2 linked regions of the Saccharobesus litoralis genome follow. The protein of the gene in region 1 interacts with the protein of each later gene in a pairwise test. Links are inferred from orthologs where the notes say so. Each region holds a gene or a part of one and is shown on either strand. Other genes may lie near its edges. The genes, in order: odhB and lpdA.

Evidence for each region.
Region 2: the proteins of odhB (region 1) and lpdA interact in binary tests that used the Escherichia coli proteins (3 or more experiments, as listed by UniProt). The link is inferred for Saccharobesus litoralis from one-to-one orthologs.

The regions. Positions count from the first base shown.
Region 1 is NZ_CP026604.1:598,333-608,715, reverse strand. Bases 3,905-6,818 are described here. They hold odhB (2-oxoglutarate dehydrogenase complex dihydrolipoyllysine-residue succinyltransferase), read left to right. Parts: upstream 3,905-4,565; coding sequence 4,566-6,071; downstream 6,072-6,818. Other genes in these bases: sucC (ADP-forming succinate--CoA ligase subunit beta), read left to right, coding at 6,242-6,818; sucA (2-oxoglutarate dehydrogenase E1 component), read left to right, coding at 3,905-4,563. Also shown: sdhA (succinate dehydrogenase flavoprotein subunit), read left to right, coding at 1-891; C2869_RS02245 (succinate dehydrogenase iron-sulfur subunit), read left to right, coding at 909-1,619; more of sucA, read left to right, coding at 1,747-3,904; more of sucC, read left to right, coding at 6,819-7,408; sucD (succinate--CoA ligase subunit alpha), read left to right, coding at 7,411-8,283; C2869_RS02220 (response regulator), read left to right, coding at 8,712-9,092; apt (adenine phosphoribosyltransferase), read left to right, coding at 9,168-9,713; dnaX (DNA polymerase III subunit gamma/tau), read left to right, coding at 9,719-10,383. UniProt on the Escherichia coli protein: E2 component of the 2-oxoglutarate dehydrogenase (OGDH) complex which catalyzes the second step in the conversion of 2-oxoglutarate to succinyl-CoA and CO(2).
Region 2 is NZ_CP026604.1:5,459,095-5,469,553, reverse strand. The notes cover bases 3,166-6,155. They hold lpdA (dihydrolipoyl dehydrogenase), read left to right. Parts: upstream 3,166-3,940; coding sequence 3,941-5,371; downstream 5,372-6,155. Other genes in these bases: C2869_RS20920 (PDC sensor domain-containing protein), read left to right, coding at 5,569-6,155; aceF (pyruvate dehydrogenase complex dihydrolipoyllysine-residue acetyltransferase), read left to right, coding at 3,166-3,722. Also shown: aceE (pyruvate dehydrogenase (acetyl-transferring), homodimeric type), read left to right, coding at 1-1,757; more of aceF, read left to right, coding at 1,770-3,165; more of C2869_RS20920, read left to right, coding at 6,156-7,689; C2869_RS20915 (HIT domain-containing protein), read left to right, coding at 7,708-8,124; C2869_RS20910 (bifunctional aconitate hydratase 2/2-methylisocitrate dehydratase), read left to right, coding at 8,412-10,459. UniProt on the Escherichia coli protein: Lipoamide dehydrogenase is a component of the glycine cleavage system as well as of the alpha-ketoacid dehydrogenase complexes.

The sequences.
Region 1 (10,383 bases):
ATGATGACTGAAATCCGTGAAGGCCGTGGTTGTGATGGTCCTTGGGGTCCACATATCAAGCTTAAGCTTGACCATTTAGGTAAAGAAACATTAGAAAGTCGTTTACCTGGCGTTTGTGATTTATCTCGTACTTTCGCACATATTGATCCGGTTGAAGAGCCAATTCCAGTTATCCCAACTTGTCACTACCAAATGGGTGGTGTACCGACCAATGTTAATGGTCAAGCATTCACTGTGGATGCTAATGGTAACGACCAAGTTGTTGAAGGTTTATTCGCAGTAGGTGAGATTGCCTGTGTATCTGTACACGGTGCTAACCGCTTAGGTGGTAACTCATTATTGGATTTAGTTGTATTTGGTCGTGCTGCTGGTAAGTACTTAGGTGAGTACCTAGCCGATACACAAGAAGGTGTTGCAGCAAGCGCTTCAGATCTTGAACAAAGCTTATCTCGCTACAATCGTTGGGAATCAACAGATAAAGGCGAAGACCCGTTCCAAATCCGTAAAGACTTACAGCAATGTATGCAGCTTAACTTCTCGGTATTCCGTGAAGGTGATGCAATGGCTACTGGTCTTGAAGAGCTTAAAGTTATCCGTGAGCGTCTTAAATCAGCACGCTTAGATGACAAATCTAGCGACTTTAATACACAACGTATCGAGTGTTTAGAATTAGACAACTTGATGGAAACTGCATACGCAACAGCCGTTGCCGCAAACTTCCGTACAGAGAGCCGTGGTGCACATAGCCGCTTCGACTACCCTGAGCGTGATGATGCTAACTGGTTGTGTCACACTATTTATAACCCTGAGACGGAAAGCATGTCTAAGCGTGATGTTAATATGACGCCTAAGCATCGTGAAGCTTTCCCTCCAAAAGTTAGAACATACTAATTGGGGAGCGCTGGCAAATGAAACAAGTTTTTTCAATATATCGCTACAACCCTGATGTTGATGCTAAACCAAGAATGCAAGACTACACGTTAGACTTGCCAGATGGTCAAGACATCATGGTATTGGATGCTCTTCTGTTAATCAAAGAGCAAGACCCAACTTTATCGCTACGCCGTTCATGTCGTGAAGGTGTATGTGGTTCAGATGGCGTTAACATGAATGGTAAAAACGGCTTAGCTTGTATTACGCCTTTATCTGATTTAAAGGGTAAGAAGATTGTTATTCGTCCATTACCAGGTTTACCTGTTGTTCGTGACTTAGTTGTTGATATGACTCAGTTCTTTACACAGTATGAAAAAGTTAAACCTTTCTTGATCAACGATGACAAGCAACCACCTGCGCGTGAGCATTTGCAGTCAATTGAAGATCGTGAAAAGCTTGATGGTTTATACGAGTGTATTTTATGTGCTTGTTGTTCAACATCTTGTCCATCATTTTGGTGGAACCCAGACAAATTTATTGGCCCTGCCGGTTTGCTAGCTGCTTACCGTTGGTTGGCTGACAGTCGTGATACGGCAACTGAAGAACGCTTATCTAACTTAGATGATGCATTTAGCGTATTCCGTTGTCACGGTATCATGAACTGTGTAAATGTATGTCCTAAAGGCTTAAACCCGACCAAGGCAATTGGTCATATTAAGTCTATGCTGCTTAAGCAGGCTGTTTAGTATTAATTAAGTTCGTTAGAACTTAACTTTCTGAACTACTGAATAGCCGTTCTTAGTTAGCTGAGAATGGCTATTTTTTTACCTAAAACCTTAAATTGTACAACTTACTACGGTAAAGGAAACAATAATGCACTATGGCAACATGCAAGCCTGGCTAGAATCAACCCAGTTAGCCGGTGCCAATGCCACTTACGTAGAAGAATTATACGAAAGTTATTTGACTGATCCGCAAAGCGTAGATGCCGACTGGCGTGCTTTGTTCGATCAACTGCCCAAGGTTGAAGGCGTTGACGTAGAAACTAAGCACTCTGAAGTGCGAGAAGATTTTCGTCAAGCTGCCAAAAATACCCACCGTAAACAAGTTGTTGTTCAAGCGGAAAGCTCAGATGAAAAACAAGTAAAAGTTTTACAGCTGATTAACGCATTCCGTTTTCGTGGCCACCAACATGCTAACTTGGATCCACTTGGTTTATGGAAGCAAGAGCGCGTACGTGATTTAGAGCTATCTCATCATGGCCTAACACAAGAAGACATGGATAAAGTCTATAACGTTGGCTCACTTAAAGTTGGCGCAGAAAAGCTACCACTACGTGATATTCACAGCGCGTTAGTTAAAACGTATTGTGGCTCGATTGGTGCAGAATACATGCACATTACTTCAACTGATGAGAAGCGTTGGTTACAGCAGCGTTTAGAATCGGTAAAAGCAACGGCGAATTTAACAGCTGATGCTAAGAAGAAGCTTTACAAAGAGCTAGTCGCGGCAGACGGTTTAGAGAAATATTTAGGTTCTAAATTCCCTGGAGCTAAACGTTTCTCGTTAGAAGGTGGCGATGCATTGATTCCTATGCTTAAGGAATTAATTTCGCGTGCAGGTGCGCAAGGTGCAAAAGAAGTCGTCATTGGTATGGCGCACCGTGGTCGTTTAAACGTATTGGTTAATGTATTAGGTAAAAACCCTTCGGTATTATTTGATGAGTTTGCCGGTAAATTTGATAAAGGCAATGGCTCAGGTGATGTTAAATATCACATGGGTTACTCGTCTGATTTCGCCACGCCAGGTGGTGACGTTCACTTAGCATTAGCGTTTAACCCATCTCACCTAGAGATTGTAAACCCTGTGGTTATGGGCTCGGTACGCGCACGTATGGATCGTCGTGGTTGTACTGACGGAACTCAAGCCTTGCCAATTACCATTCATGGTGATTCTGCTATTGCAGGTCAAGGTGTAGTGCAAGAAACGTTTAACCTTTCGCAAACACGTGCTTTCCAAGTTGGTGGTACGGTACGAATTGTGGTTAACAACCAAGTTGGTTTCACAACGTCTAATCCTGAAGATACGCGCTCTACTCAATATTGTACTGATATTGCTAAGATGGTTCAGGCGCCAATTTTCCACGTTAATTCAGATGATCCTGAAGCGGTTATTTTAGCAACGCAAATTGCCCTTGATTTCCGCAACACCTTTAAGCGTGATGTTGTGATTGACTTAGTTTGTTATCGTCGTCACGGTCATAACGAAGCTGATGAGCCAAATGCAACGCAGCCATTAATGTATCAAAAAATCAAAAAGCACCCTGTGCCGCGTGAAATCTATGCGCAGCAATTGGCAAACGAAGGCTTATTTGACGAAAAAGATGCAAAGAAAGCTATCGATGAATATCGAGCTGCGCTAGACCACGGTGCTTGTGTTGTCGAAGAATGGCGTCCTATGATGGAGCATTCAGTAGATTGGTCTCCATATGTTGGCAATGATTGGGATTCTCCGTATGACGCTTCTTTAACACTTGAGCAAATTACCGATCTAGCGAAAAGAGTGTCTAGTTACCCAGAGGACGTAACACCGCAATCTCGAGTTAAGAAAATTTATCAAGACCGTCAAACTATGGCCGCAGGTGATAAGTTAATTGATTGGGGTTTTGCCGAGACGTTAGCTTATGCTTCATTAGTTGAAAACGGTACGAATATACGTATTACCGGTCAGGATGCAGGCCGAGGAACATTCTTCCATCGTCATGCGGTTATTCACGATCAAAAAGACGCTTCAGGTTATCAACCTCTACAAAATGTTGATAAAAAGCAAGGTCGCTTTGAAGTTTATGATTCAGTATTGTCAGAAGAAGCGGTATTGGCGTTTGAATATGGTTATGCAACAGCGGAACCAACATCACTTGTTATTTGGGAAGCGCAATTTGGTGACTTCGCCAACGGTGCTCAAGTCGTAATTGACCAGTTCTTGTGTTCAGGTGAGCAAAAATGGGGGCGCTTATGTGGCTTAACATTATTGTTACCACATGGTTATGAAGGCCAAGGCCCAGAGCATTCATCTGCCCGCTTAGAACGTTTCTTACAACTTTGTGCTGATCACAATATGCAAGTGTGTGTGCCTACGACTCCGGCTCAGGTTTTCAATATGATCCGTCGTCAACACATTCGTCCTGTACGTCGTCCATTAGTGGTTATGTCGCCTAAGTCGTTATTACGTCATCCAGCAGCAACGTCAACTATGGAAGAACTAGCTTCTGGTATTTTCCATGATGTGATTGATGAAATCGATGTTTTGGAAACAGAAAAAGTGGATCGTGTTGTTTTCTGTAGCGGTAAAGTTTATTACGACTTGCTAGATGCCCGTCGTAAGAACGAGTTAAATAACGTTGCGATTGTGCGTATCGAGCAGCTTTATCCGTTCCCTCATAAAGAGATGGATGAAATTATCGAAAAGTATAACCATGTTAAAGAGTTTGTTTGGTGTCAAGAAGAGCCACAAAACCAAGGTGCATGGTACTGTTCGCAACATCACTTCTGGAATTCAATTCCAGCCGGTGCCAACTTAACTTATGCCGGTCGCGAAGCGTCAGCATCACCAGCAGTAGGTTATTTATCAGTTCACAATGTTCAACAAAAAGCATTAGTAAAAGATGCATTAGGTCTTAAGGAAGATTAATCATGGCTGTTGAAATTAAAGTTCCTGTATTGCCTGAGTCAGTTGCAGACGCAACCATCGCGACTTGGCATGTTAAAGTTGGTGACAAGGTTAGCCGTGATCAAAACTTGGTTGACATTGAAACTGACAAGGTCGTTTTAGAAGTCGTAGCGCCAGAAGATGGTGTTATTGGCGAAATTAAATTCGCTGAAGGCGAAACAGTTTTAGCCGAGCAAGTCATTGGTTTGCTTGGTGAAGGTCAAGCGGAAGCAGCTGCACCAGCAGCAGCTCCACAACAAAATACTCAACAAGAAACTCAACAAGTAGAAGGTGAGACGGTGGAAATTAAAGTTCCTGTATTACCCGAGTCAGTAGCAGATGCAACCATCGCTACATGGCACGTTCAAGCTGGTGAATCAGTATCACGCGATCAAAACTTAGTCGATATTGAAACCGATAAAGTTGTACTAGAAGTTGTTGCACCAGAAGACGGTGTATTAGCGGAAATTTTAGAAGATGAAGGTGCAACGGTTACAGCTGAGCAAGTCATCGGTCAATTAAAAGCAGGTGCAGCTCCGGCAGCGGCAGCTCCAAAAGCTGAAGCAGCGCCTTCTGCGTCTGAAGATAAAGGTGATGCATTAAGCCCATCGGTTCGTCGCGCATTAGCTGAAAATGGTATCAGTGCAGAAGAAGCTTCAAGCATCAAAGGTTCAGGTGTTGATGGTCGATTAACTAAAGAAGATGTTGAAGCTTACGTTAAGACTAAAGCATCTGCTCCTGCTGCAAAAGCACCAGCAGCACCTGCTGAAGTCGCTGCGGTATTAGGCGATCGCACGCAAAAACGTGTTCCAATGACTCGTTTACGTAAAACGATTGCTAATCGCTTGTTAGAAGCTAAAAACTCTACGGCTATGTTGACGACTTTCAACGAAGTAAACATGAAACCTATCATGGATATTCGTAAAAAGTACAAAGACTTATTCGAAGAAAAGCATGGTGTACGTTTAGGCTTTATGTCTTTCTTTACCAAAGCGGTAACTGAAGCGCTTAAGCGTTACCCTGCGATTAATGCTTCAATCGACGGTGATGACATTGTTTATCACAACTATTTCGATGTCAGCATGGCTGTTTCTACACCTCGTGGTCTTGTAACACCTGTATTGCGTGACGCTGACCAATTAGGTTTAGGTGAAATTGAAAAAGGCATTCGTGAATTAGCCCTTAAAGGCCGTGATGGTAAATTAACCATGGACGATATGACCGGCGGTAACTTCACTATTACTAATGGTGGTGTGTTCGGCTCATTGATTTCTACGCCAATCATTAACTTGCCTCAAACAGCTATCTTAGGTATGCATAAGATCCAAGAGCGCCCAATGGCAGTTAATGGTAAGGTTGAAATCTTACCTATGATGTACCTAGCTTTATCTTACGACCATAGACTGGTTGACGGTAAAGAATCAGTTGGCTTCTTAGTAACAATTAAAGAGTTATTGGAAGATCCAACAAGACTTATCTTAGATATTTAAGTCCTATTCAGGGCGGTGATAGTTACTATCACCGCCCTTTTGCATTCTAGGCTTGTAGAATGTAACAAAATCGCTATCTTATCGGGTTAGACTATCTAGGCAATTTGGCGCACTTTGCCACAGATAGTAAGACCAAATAATCAAACACTTCTAAATAAACGGAAAATGTCATGAATTTGCATGAGTATCAAGGCAAGCAGTTGTTCGCACAGTACGGACTACCTGTTTCTAAAGGTATTGCTGCTGAAACGCCTGCAGAAGCAGTCGCTGCAGCTGATCAATTAGGTTACGACAAATTTGTTGTTAAAGCTCAAGTACACGCTGGTGGCCGCGGTAAAGCGGGTGGCGTTAAACTAGTTGAAACTAAAGACGAAATTAAAGCTTTTGCAGAAAAGTGGTTAGGTAATAACTTAGTTACTTATCAAACAGACGCAAATGGTCAGCCTGTAAGCCGTATCTTAGTAGAAGACGTTGCTGACATCGATCGTGAATTATATTTAGGTGCGGTTGTTGACCGTTCTACTCGTCGTATCGTTTTCATGGCCTCTACAGAAGGTGGTGTTGAAATCGAGAAGGTTGCTGAAGAAACGCCAGAGAAAATCTTAAAAGCAACTATCGATCCATTAGCCGGTGCACAACCTTACCAAGGTCGTGAATTAGCGTTCAAACTTGGCTTAGAAGGTAAGCAAGTTTCTCAGTTCGTTAAAATTTTCTTAGGCTTAGCTAAATTATTCAAAGAAAAAGACGTTGAGTTAATCGAAATTAACCCATTAATCACTACAGGCGCTGGTGATTTACACTGTCTTGACGCTAAAGTTGCTATCGACAGTAATGCTGTTGGTCGTCACCCAGACATTAAAGAAATGCACGATCCTTCACAAGAAGACGCGCGTGAAGCTGACGCAGCTAAGTGGGAATTAAACTACGTTGCTTTAGACGGTAACGTTGGTTGTATGGTTAACGGTGCTGGCCTTGCAATGGGTACTATGGACATCGTTAACTTAAACGGCGGTAGCCCAGCTAACTTCCTAGATGTAGGTGGTGGAGCTACTAAAGAACGTGTTGCTGAAGCATTTAAGATCATCCTATCTGACGCAAACGTTAAGGCTGTATTAGTTAACATTTTCGGTGGTATCGTTCGTTGTGACATGATCGCTGAAGGTATTATTGCAGCAGTTAAAGAAGTTGGCGTTGAAGTACCAGTTGTTGTTCGTTTAGAAGGTACTAACGCAGAAGCCGGTCGTGAAGTTTTAGCTAACTCAGACGTGGATATCATTGCAGCTCCAAGCTTACAAGAAGCTGCTGAATTAGTTGTTAAAGCTGCAGCGGAGGCCTAATAATGTCTGTTTTAATCAATAAAGATACTAAAGTAATCTGTCAAGGTTTCACTGGTTCACAAGGTACTTTCCATTCAGAGCAAGCTATCGCTTATGGTACGCAAATGGTTGGTGGTGTGACGCCTGGTAAAGGTGGTCAAGTTCACTTAGGCCTACCAGTATTCAACACTGTTGCTGAAGCGGTTGCTGAAACAGGTGCTGACGCGTCTGTAATCTATGTTCCAGCTGCTTTCGTTAAAGATTCAATCTTAGAAGCGGCTAATGCTGGTATTAAATTAATCGTATGTATCACTGAAGGTGTTCCTACGCTTGACATGCTTGACTGTAAAGTTAAATGTGACGAGTTAGGTGTACGTTTAATTGGTCCTAACTGCCCAGGTGTTATCACTCCTGGTGAATGTAAAATCGGTATCATGCCTGGTCACATTCACTTACCGGGTAAAGTTGGTATCGTTTCACGTTCTGGTACTTTGACTTACGAAGCTGTTAAGCAAACGACTGACGCTGGTTTTGGTCAATCGACTTGTGTTGGTATTGGTGGTGACCCAATTCCTGGTACTAACTTCATCGACGTATTGGAAATGTTCCAAAACGATCCAGCGACTGAAGCTATCGTTATGATCGGTGAAATCGGTGGTACTGCAGAAGAAGAAGCAGCTGCTTACATTAAAGAAAATGTAACTAAGCCAGTTGTTTCATACATCGCTGGTGTTACTGCTCCTCCAGGTAAGCGTATGGGTCATGCTGGCGCTATCATCTCTGGCGGTAAAGGTACTGCTGATGACAAATTCGCGGCATTAGAAGCAGCAGGCGTTAAGACTGTTCGTTCACTAGCTGAGATTGGTAAAGCGTTAGCTGAGAAAACTGGTTGGTAATTTGTAGGGCAGAATTTATTTCTGCCAATTGCATACTTTCGAGTATGGCTATGCAGGTGTAAAACCTGCACTACAAGTGATACGTTTTCATAATGATTTTAAAAGGCGGCAAGCATAAGCTTAGCCGCCTTTTTTATTAGCTTGTCATGGATCTTTCGCGCCAAACTGCTAACATAGCGCGCAAAAATTGATGGAGATCAAATTATGGGTCATCACGACGACGTTAAAACTGAAAAAGTATGGCAATTTTTTGCTGCGTTAGCCACGTTAGCATTACCTCTATTGCCAGCAGTTTTAACTTGGATCAATCATCTTAGTGCATAAAACGCTATAATACGGTTGAATTTACTTTGAACTAAATCAACCGTATTTAGTCTAAAAGCTTACCTAATAATTATATTGCAGTAACATGCGTAGGGAATAAAGACATGTTGGTATTATTGATAGACGACAATCGAAAAGTAAGACAAGAAATTCGCGATTACTTATCTTCGCAATCACACCAAGTGGTTGAAGCTGATAATGGGCTTTCCGGTTTATCTAAGCTGAAACAGCACAAATTTGATATGGTTATTTCTGATCATATTATGCCTATTATGGATGGCATCAAATTTTGTGAAAATGCCCTGCAAAAACACTTGGTTAGCGCTAAGCAACTGCTTGTATTGTCTACCAAAATCGAACCCTTTTTAGAAAAAAAATTATCCAAGTTAAACGTCAGTTTATTAAGTAAACCGGTTCGTAAAGAATTATTGCAGGATAAAATCGATTTACTCGATTCCTCGTTAAAGTCAGATTCAGTCGCTTAAATTACCTTTGTACCTTGCATTTATTTGGCAATTTGTTTTAATGCTGGCATTCAAATTATAAGCCGCTTTTGCATAATGAACGATGCAGTATTAGCCAATATTAAGGCTAGCATTACTACTATCCCTGATTATCCCAAAGCTGGGATCATGTTTCGCGACATAACCAGCTTGATCCAAAATAACCAAGCGTTTAATCAAACCATAGATTGTCTTGTTGCTCAGTTTCAAGATCAAGGATATACCAAAGTTTTGGGTGCTGAGGCACGCGGCTTTATTTTTGGGGCGGCATTAGCCCATCGTTTAAATATTGGCTTTATTCCAGCGCGTAAACCGAATAAGCTGCCTAGAGAAACGGTTAGTCAAGAATATCAACTTGAATACGGTACAGATGCATTGCATATTCATAAAGATGCGGTATCTAGTAATGACAATGTTCTGGTAGTCGACGATTTGATAGCAACGGGTGGCACAATCATTGCGGCTATTAATCTAGTTCGTCAGCTAGGCGCAACTGTGACAGATGCCGCTTTTGTTGTCGCGCTACCTGATTTAGGTGGTGAAGATAAATTGACAGCGTTGAACGTCAAACCCTTTAGCCTTATCTCCTTTGAAGGCGAGTAAAATTAATGAGTTATCAAGCCCTTGCTCGAAAATGGCGGCCACAAATATTTGGTCAGTTAGTTGGCCAAACCCATGTCGTCACTGCGTTATCTAATGCGCTAAATAACGACAGATTACATCATGCTTATTTATTTACTGGCACACGAGGTGTGGGTAAAACCACTATAGCGCGTATTTTTGCTAAAAGTCTGAATTGTATAAACGGAGTGACAGCAGAGCCGTGTGGACAATGTCAGAATTGTGTGGCAATAGAGCAGGGCCGTTTTGTTGATTTAGTTGAGGTTGATGCTGCGTCTCGTACTAAAGTTGAAGATACACGAGAAATTTTAGATAACGTACAATATAGCCCGAGCCAAGGTCGTTACAAAGTTTATTTAATCGATGAAGTGCACATGCTGTCTCGTCACTCGTTTAATGCTTTGCTGAAAACCTTGGAAGAGCCACCTCCGCACGTTAAGTTTTTACTCGCCACGACCGATCCACAAAAGCTACCTATAACTATATTATCGCGTTGTTTGCAGTTTAGCTTAAAGGCGCTGACGGCTGAACAAATTCAGCAACAATTAGCCCATGTACTATCGGCGGAAAACTTACCTTTTGAACCTGCAGGCATTACACAATTAGCCAATGCCGCTAATGGTAGTATGCGTGATGCATTAAGTTTGACAGA
Region 2 (10,459 bases), 4.9 Mb from region 1 along the record:
ACACGACTGGCTTACTACAACAGTTAATGGATGAAACCGTTGACGGTGAATACCAAAACTTTAAAGCTAAGGGCGGCGCTTATACGCGTGAGCATTTCTTCGGTAAATACCCAGAGCTTAAAGAAATGGTAGCTAATATGTCTGATGAAGACATTTGGCGTTTAAACCGTGGTGGTCACGATCCACAAAAAGTTTACGCAGCCTACGCTAAAGCGAAAGCGACTAAAGGTCGTCCAAGCGTTATTTTAGCTAAAACCGTTAAAGGTTACGGTATGGGTGATGCAGCTGAAGGTAAGAATATTGCGCACGGCGTTAAGAAGATGGATTTAGATGCAATCCGTCATATGCGTGATCGTTTCAATGTTCCAGTTTCAGATGAAGATTTAGAAAAATTACCATACTACCGCTTCCCTGAAGACAGTGCTGAATACAAGTACATGATGGGTCGTCGTGAAGCACTTGGTGGTGTTATGCCAGTGCGTCGTGAAAATTCTTCAGTTGAACTACAAGTTCCTCAGTTAGACGCTTTCAAGGCGACTACTGACGGTTCTAAAGGTCGTGAAATTTCAACGACTATGGCGTTTGTTCGTGTTTTAACTGCATTGTTAAAAGATAAGCAAATCGGTAAGAACATTGTTCCTATTATTCCTGATGAAGCACGTACTTTCGGTATGGAAGGTTTGTTCCGTCAAGTTGGTATTTACGCTCACGAAGGGCAAAAATACACGCCACAAGATGCTGACCAAGTTGCTTACTATCGTGAAGACAAGAAAGGTCAAGTATTACAAGAAGGTATTAACGAACTCGGTTCAATGGCTTCTTGGGTATCTGCAGCGACTTCATACTCGCATGCTGACTTACCAATGATCCCATTCTACATCTACTACTCAATGTTTGGTTTCCAACGTGTTGGTGACTTAGTTTGGGCGGCAGGTGATTTACAAGCACGTGGTTTCTTAATTGGTGGTACTGCTGGTCGTACAACACTTAACGGTGAAGGTCTACAGCACGAAGATGGTCACTCGCACTTACACTTTGGTACGGTTCCTAACTGTATTACTTATGACCCAACTTATGGTTATGAGATCGCAGTTATCGTTCAAGACGGTATCAAGCGTATGTACCAAGACAACGAGAATATCTTCTACTACCTAACTGTAATGAACGAAAACTACGTTCAATTACCTATGCCTGAAGGCGTAGAAGAAGGTATTAAGAAGGGTATCTACAAGCTTGAAGCGGTTGCGGCTAAGAAGCCTACAGCAAACGTTAACTTATTATCTTCTGGCGTTATTCTTGAGCGTGCGCGTGCAGCTGCACAAATTCTTGCTGAAGATTACGGCATTAGCTCAGACGTTTATTCTGCAACTTCATTCAATGAATTAGCGCGTGACGGTTTAGATTGTGAGCGTTGGAACATGCTTCACCCAGAAGCTGAAGAAAAAGTGCCATATGTAACTGAAGTACTTAAAGATGCTGCGGGTCCAGTTATTGCGGTAACTGACTACATGAAGCAATACGCTGATCAAATCCGTGGTTTTGTACCAACTGATTACCGTGTATTAGGTACTGATGGTTTCGGTCGTTCAGACAGCCGTGAAAACCTACGTACTCACTTCGAAGTTAACGAATACTACATTGTAGTTGCAGCGTTATACGAATTAGCTAAGCGTGGCGAAATTGAGAAGAAAGTCGTTGCGGAAGCAATTGCTAAGTTCAATATCGATGCAGATAAACTTAACCCACTTTACGCGTAATAGGGGAAAGGAATAATGGCAATTAAAGACGTTTTAGTCCCTGATGTGGGCGGTGATGAAGTAGAAGTTATCGAACTTTGTGTCGCTGCTGGCGACACTGTTGAAGCTGAAGATTCACTGATCACTGTTGAAAGCGATAAAGCTTCAATGGATATTCCAGCGCCTTTCGCTGGAACGGTAAAAGAAATTAAAGTAGCAGTTGGCGATAAAGTATCTGAAGGTACTTTAATCGTAACAGTTGAAGATGCATCTGGCGCAGAAGAAGCACCTGCGGCACAAGCGCCAGCGGCTGAAGCACCTGCAGCGGAAGCAGCGCCAGCTCCGGCTGCCGCTCCTGCAGCTAGCGCGACAATCGAAGTCACAGTGCCTGATATCGGTGGCGATACTGATGTTGAAGTTATCGAAGTATTGGTTGCTGTTGGTGACGAAGTTTCTGCAGAAGATGGCCTTATCACGTTAGAAACTGATAAAGCGACTATGGATGTTCCATGTCCTGCTGACGGTGTAGTTAAAGAGCTTAAAATTGCAGTTGGCGACAAAGCTTCTGAAGGTACGCTGGTATGTATTCTTGAGACAGCAGGCGGTGCTGCTGAAGCACCTGCGGCACAAGCACCTACAGCACAAGCACCAGCTGTTGAAGCAGCCCCTGCAGCAGCGGCTCCAGCTGCTGCGAGTGAGTTAGTTGATATCGCTGTTCCGGACATTGGTGAAGATGGTGAAGTTGACGTTATCGAAGTTTTAGTCGCTGTTGGTGATGAAATCGCTGAAGAAGACGGTTTAATTACGTTAGAAACTGATAAAGCGACTATGGACGTACCTTCTTCACACGCCGGTGTGGTAAAAGAGGTTTATGTTAGTACTGGCGATAAAGTTAAAAAAGGCAGCTTAGTTGTTAAAGTTGAAGCTAAAGGTGCAGCGCCTGCTGCGGCTCCAGCTCCAGCGGCAAGTGCGCCAGCACCAGCTGCTCAAGCACCAAGCGCAGCGCCAGCAAAACCTGCGCCTACCGCTAACGTTGAACCAGCTAAACCAAGCAAGAACGTGCATGCTTCTCCATCTGTTCGTCGTACCGCACGCGAATTTGGCGTTGATTTAAGCTTAGTGCCAGCAACCGGTCGTAAAGGTCGTATTCTTAAAGAAGACGTACAAAACTGGGTTAAAGCTGAACTAGCTAAGCCGAAAGCGGCGGCGGGTTCTGCTTCAGGTCCGATCCCTGAAAATGTGCTTGAGATCGTGCCAGTTAAACCAGTTGACCACAGCAAGTTTGGTGAAATTGAAGTTAAAGAACTAGGTCGTATTCAAAAGATCTCTGGTCCTTTCTTACACCGCAACTGGGCGACTATCCCTCACGTTACGCAATTCGACGAAGCGGATATCACAGAATTAGAAGCGTTCCGTAAAGAGCAAAATGCTTACCATGCTAAGAAGCAAACTGGCTTGAAGATCACGCCACTTGTTTTCGTTATGAAAGCAGTAGCCAAAGCGTTAGAGAAATTCCCTAACTTCAACTCTTCTCTTTCAGATGATGGTAACAGCTTAATCCTTAAGAAGTTCATCAATATCGGTATAGCAGTAGCAACACCGGGTGGCTTAGTGGTTCCAGTCATCAAAGATGTCAACAAAAAAGGTATTGAAGAGCTTTCTGAAGAGTTAATTGTAACTTCTAAGAAAGCGCGTGATGGCAAGCTTAAAGCGGCTGATATGCAAGGTGGTACTTTCACTATCTCTAGCTTAGGTGGCATTGGTGGTACTGCATTTACACCAATCGTTAATGCACCAGAAGTTGGTATCTTAGGTGTTTCTAAGTCTGACTTTAAACCTAAGTGGAATGGTAAAGAGTTTGAACCACGCTTAATGGTTCCACTTTCATTATCTTACGATCACCGCGTGATCGATGGTGCTGAAGGTGCTGCATTCTCAACTGAGATTGCCAACAACCTTACTGATTTACGTCGCTTGGTTCTGTAAGTTGCCTTGAGCGCAGCGAAACGCAACATTTGATGGTTCATTGAATGTTGCGGTGTGATTCGCTTCGCTCATGACACCCTACAAATAAAACGAATAGCGGCTACAAATTGTATGAATGGTAAATTAGCTATTCATACAAGAAATGAATAATTAGATTGGGTAGAATTTGGACTATCATTTGTCGTCTACTCAACACAGAAATGGAACATGAGGATCTCATGAGCAATACAGTTAAAACTCAAGTAGTTGTACTAGGTTCTGGCCCTGGTGGTTACTCTGCAGCTTTCCGTGCTGCTGACTTAGGCTTAGACGTTGTACTAGTAGAACGTTTCAGCACTTTAGGTGGTGTTTGTCTAAACGTGGGTTGTATCCCTTCAAAAGCTTTATTACATGTTGCTAAGCACTTAGTTGATGCGCAAAACATGGAACATGAAGGTGTTAAATTCGGTAAGCCTGAAGTTGATATCGACACGTTACGCGCTCACAAAAACAAAGTTATTAGCCAATTAACTGGCGGCTTAGGTGGCATGGCGAAAATGCGTAAAGTTAACGTGGTTAACGGTTACGGTAAATTCACTGGTGCTAACACTTTAGCGGTTGAAGCTGAAGATGGTTCAGTAACAGAAGTGACTTTCGACAACGCGATTATCGCTGCTGGTTCTAAGCCTGTTAAATTACCTTTCATTCCACATGAAGATGCACGTATCTGGGATTCTACAGACGCATTAGAAATGCCATTTATTCCTGAGAACATGCTTATCTTAGGTGGTGGTATCATCGGTTTAGAAATGGGTTCAGTTTACAGTGCTCTAGGCGCTAAAATTGACGTAGTTGAGTTTATGGATCAACTTATCCCAGCTGCTGATAAAGACATCATTAAGTCTTTCACTAAGTCTATTAGCAAGAAGTTCGAAAACATTATGCTAGAGACTAAAGTGATTGCGGTTGAAGCGAAAGAAGATGGTATCTACGTTTCTTTCGAAGGCAAGAAAGCGCCTGCTGAGCCAGTTAAATACGATGCTGTATTAGTAGCTGTTGGCCGTACGCCAAACGGTGGTTTAATTGACGCTGATAAAGCCGGTGTTGAAGTAACTGATCGTGGTTTCATTAACGTTGATAACCAGTTACGCACTAACGTACCACATATCTTCGCTATCGGTGACTTAGTCGGTCAACCTATGTTAGCGCACAAAGCGGTACACGAAGCACACGTAGCTGCTGAAGTTATTGCTGGTAAGAAGCACTTCTTCGAGCCAAAAGTTATCCCATCAATTGCTTACACTGATCCAGAAGTCGCATGGGCGGGTTTAACTGAAAAAGAAGCAAAAGAGCAAGGTATCAAGTACGAAACTGCTATCTTCCCTTGGGCTGCTTCTGGTCGTGCGATTGCGTCAAATGCAACTGACGGTTTCACTAAATTAATCTTCGATAAAGAAAACGACAGATTATTAGGTGGTGCTATGGTTGGTAGCAATGCTGGTGAGCTACTAGGTGAAATCTGTTTAGGTATCGAAATGGGTGCTGATGCAGAAGACTTAGCCTTAACTATCCACGCTCACCCAACACTTCACGAGTCAGTTGGTTTAGCGGCAGAGGTTTATGAAGGTTCTATCACTGACCTACCAAATGCTAAAGCTAAGAAAAAATAAGTTTTAGTTAAAAAATTTGAAAACCCGCACTAGCTTGCTATTGCGGGTTTTTTTATGCCAATTTGTTAGCAAATGTGTACGTCAGTTTTGAGGCTAAGGCTAATTAGCTGTATTATCGCGCCATATTCCTTAATTGCTGCATAGTGGCATTGTAGTCTGCTATTTAGTGAAAAATTATATTTTGATTTGGTCCCGAAATGAGTGGCGTAGAAATTTGTAAACAAGTACGTTTTTGGAAGCTTAGCTTATTGATTTTAGCTTTTGTTGGCTTGATAAATACAGCTTATATCATTTTTGATTTAATCCAAGAGCATAAAGCTTTTCAAGTATCAACCCGCCTAAAGGTACAAGAGCAAACCGTTGCCGCCGCCAAAGAAATTGGCGAAAACCTCGCGGTTATTATGCGTAGCGTTGACGATTTTGCTGACGATATTACGCAGTTAGAAAACAAAGCCTACGCCCATGCATTACTCAAACATAAGTTTGAGAATGACCACAACTTATATTCTTTAAATGTTACTTTTGAGCCTTATTGGCTCGATGCTGATGTTGAGTATGTCAGCCCTTATTACGAGCGCTTAACCGGACCAACGCAGTTTTTCAATTTAACCGATTATGATCAACGTGAAGTAGAATTTAGTTGGTTTTATCGACCTATGGAAGAAGGGCCTATTTGGACAGAGCCTTATTATGAGCCGAAAAATGATGTCTTGATGACGACTTATTCCGTGCCTTTTTATGCGTCGACAGAGGCGCGCGAACAAGGAAAGTTACCTATTGGTGTTGTACCGTCGGATATTGGTCTTGATCATTTAACTACGGCGCTAAAAACCTTGAAGTTAGGCATGAGTGGCTACGGTATGATCTTCTCGCAAGATCAGAATTTAATATCACACCCAATATTTAGCTATGTACGCGATGCTGAAACCTATCAGTCTTTAGCTGAAAAGCCTGAGTTTTCATTTTTACCCAAAATTAGCCAATGTTTAGACGCTGATACGTTTTACCGTTTTTACAATGGTGAAACTATGAATCGTGACGAAGACTTTGCCGCTTGTACTAAGATCCCTTACACCAACTGGACGTTGATCACATTAATGTCGGCAGACATGTTTGAGGTTAATCGTGACGTTTTGCGTCAAGATTATATGAAAGCCTTGGCGTGGGGAATTTTCACCTTACTGGTTTTTGTGGTGGCGGTTACAGGAGCTAATCGTTTAAAAGATTTGAGTTGGCACTTCACTATAATGGCCTCGTTATTACTGACTGTTGGTACTGTTAGTATTTGGGTGTTGGCACGCAGTTATTACGCTATTGATGTCGAAAATTCCGTATCAATTGCTAATGTAGCGCAGCGCGAAGCGTTTAAAGAAAGCTACACCCATAAATCAAAAGACTTGCATTTGGATGATCCTATTTTTGTTCCGACTGGCATGATGATTGAGTCGTTAGAGTTTATTACCGCAAACAACGTACAAATTACAGGGCATATTTGGCAAAAGTTTTTGCCAGAGTGGCAGGGCATAGTCCAGCAGAAAATTGTATTCCCAGAGGCGATAGAGTCTAAAATTGAAGAGGCTTATCGTCGTAAATCGAAATTAGGTGAGCAACTAGTGGGATGGCGCTTTAATGTGGTCGTTCGTCAGTCATTTGACTATAGCAAATACCCGTTTGATCATAAAAATGTTTGGATCCGTTTATGGCCAGGGCAATTTGCCGGCAATGTTGTGTTGGTGCCTGATTTAGAGTCATACGAGCAACTGAGCCCAGTCACAAATCCGGCGATTGTGGAAGATATAGTGCTCAATGAGTGGCAGTTAAAAGAGAGCCAATACAAGTATATTTTCCATCATTACAATGGCAACTTTGGTGATAATGCCAACCAAACTCAAGATGCATTACCTGAGCTTTATTACAACATTAATATTGAACGGGCGTTTATTAGCCCATTTGTTACCACGTTATTGCCTGTAGTTGTGATTGTCGGATTACTGTTTGCCGCGGTGATCAGCATGGCCTATTCGCAATATGATGAATATCGTAACAATGCCACAGCCATTATTTTTACTATTTTGCTTGCCCATTACAGTATCCGTGAGCGCCTTTCTATTTCAGAAGTGGTGTACTTTGAGTTCTTCTATTTCTTGCTGTACATCATTATTTCGGTGTTTCTGGTGATAGGTCATCAATTTTATAAAGCGAAAGCAGAAGGTGAGCAGAACCTGTTTACTTATGATAATAATAAAATATCTTGTCTTTGGTATTGGCCTATTATTACTGGTGCTATATTTATCATGACAATGATCACATATTATTAAAATCAAAAGACAAACAAGATGTTAAAAGAATTCTCGTTAGATCCTCGCTTACAAGCCGATTGTTTTACAGTCGCTGAATTAGAATTGAGTAAGCTGTTATTGTTGGATAACAGTCAGGTGCCTTGGTTAATTTTAGTGCCTAAGGTTGCGGATGTTGCGGAGATCACGGATCTCAATCCAAATCAGCAAACTCAGTTGTTGGCAGAAATTAATCTAGTTTCATCGGTTGTACAAGATGCCTTTAGCCCAGATAAACTCAATGTCGCAGCAATTGGTAACGTAGTTAATCAGTTGCATGTGCACATTATTGGCCGTTATCACACCGATCCTGTTTGGCCGTCGCCTGTATGGGGTAATTTACAAGATGAGCCCTATCATGAAGATGAACTGGCTATTCGATTAAATACCATCCGCTCAGCTCTAGTCGCGTCATAAGTTTAAAATTAGGAGTTGATTGCATTACCCCGTTTTATATCTTGGCTATAGCTTATCACTCAAGGTTATGACGGGTATCACCTTAAGTTTTTCAACACTAGGCTGCAAAAACACTACCTATCCCTTATACTTTGAAAAATTTTTTGTGTCGGTAGTGTTAGCTGCTTGTCACGCACACAAATTGAGCAGAATTTTTATTCACTGTGATAACGCCCAGCTCTTAAAAATGCTTATCACGTGAACCAATAAAGATTTATTATCATTATTATTCGCCCGGAGATTATTCTATGAGTCTATATCAAGAATATATGGCTGAAATCGAGACCCGTAAAACGGAACTTGGTTTAAACCCTAAGCCGATTGATAGCGCTGAATTGCTATCTGAAATTATTGCCCAAATTAAAGATACAGCTAACGAGTATCGTCAAGACTCGTTGAAATTCTTTATTTACAATACGCTTCCAGGTACAACAAGTGCTGCGGGCGTTAAAGCTGCTTTCTTAAAAGACATCATTTTAGGTAAAGAAGTAGTTGCTGAAATTTCAGTTGAGTTTGCATTTGAATTGCTTTCTCACATGAAAGGTGGTCCTTCAATCGAAGTATTACTTGATTTAGTTATCGACGGCACAGACGCAGACATCGCTAAGCAAGCTGCTGAAGTTTTAAAAACTCAAGTCTTCTTATACGAAGCAGACACTGACAGATTAAAAGCAGCTTTCGAAAAAGGTTGCCCAATCTGTAAAGACATCTTAGAAAGCTTCGCTCAAGCTGAATTCTTCACTAAGCTGCCAGAAGTTCAAGAAAAAATTGAAGTTGTTACATACATCGCAGGTGTAGGTGATATCTCAACTGACTTATTATCACCTGGTCACCAGTCACACTCTCGTGCAGACCGTGAATTACATGGCCAATGTATGATCACACCTGAAGCGCAACAAGAAATCGTTGCCTTACAGAAGAAGCACCCTAACGCGAAAGTTATGCTTATCGCTGAAAAAGGCACTATGGGTGTTGGTTCATCACGTATGTCTGGTGTTAACAACGTTGCATTATGGGCGGGTAAACAAGCTTCTCCATATGTTCCATTCATCAACATCGCTCCTGTTGTTGCCGGTACTAACGGTATCGCGCCAATCTTCTTAACTACCGTTGATGTAACTGGTGGTATTGGTCTTGACCTTAAAAACTGGGTTAAGAAAACCGACGAAGCGGGTAATGTTGTTACTGATGCTAACGGCGACCCAGTATTAGAAGAAGCATACTCAGTTGAGACGGGTACTGTTTTAACTATCGATACTAAAGCTAAGAAGTTATACAAAGGCGACGAAGAGTTAGTTGACGTTGCTGCTGCATTTACTCCACAAAAGCTTGAGTTCATGAAAGCAGGTGGTTCTTACGCGGTTGTATTCGGTAAGAAATTACAAACATTTGCTGCTGAAACTTTGGGTGTTGAAGCACCAGTGGTTTACGCACCATCTAAAGAAATTTCACACGAAGGTCAAGGTTTAACCGCAGTTGAGAAAATCTTCAACAATAACGCTGTAGGTGTTGCTTCAGACACGCCTTTACACGCAGGTTCTAACGTTCGTGTAAAAGTTAACATCGTTGGTTCACAGGACACGACTGGTCCTATGACTGCCCAAGAGTTAGAAGCTATGGCGGCTTCTACTATTTCTCCTTCGGTTGACGGTGCATACCAATCAGGTTGTCACACTGCGTCAGTATGGGATGCTAAAGCACAAGCTAACATTCCTAAGTTAATGGCATTCATGAATAAGTTCGGTCTTATCACTGCTCGTGACCCGAAAGGTGTTTACCACTCAATGACTGACGTTATTCACAAAGTATTGAATGACATCACAGTTGATGACCGCGCTATCATTATCGGTGGTGACTCACATACGCGTATGTCTAAAGGTGTCGCATTCGGTGCTGACTCTGGTACGGTTGCAACTGCACTTGCAACTGGTGAAGCTGCTATGCCAATCCCTGATTCAGTTAAAGTTACCTTTAAAGGTAAAATGGCTGATCACATGGACTTCCGTGATATCGTACATGCAACTCAAGCTCAAATGCTTAAGCAGTTTGGCGGTGAGAACGTATTCCAAGGTCGCGTAATTGAAGTTCACATTGGTACTTTATTAGCAGACCAAGCGTTCACGTTCACTGACTGGACAGCTGAAATGAAAGCTAAAGCGTCTGTTTGTATTTCAAACGATGCTACATTAATCGAGTCTATCGAGTTGGCTAAGAGCCGTATCCAAATCATGATCGACAAGGGTATGGATAACGAAGCAGGCATGTTAGCCGGCTTAATTAAGTTAGCTGACGAGCG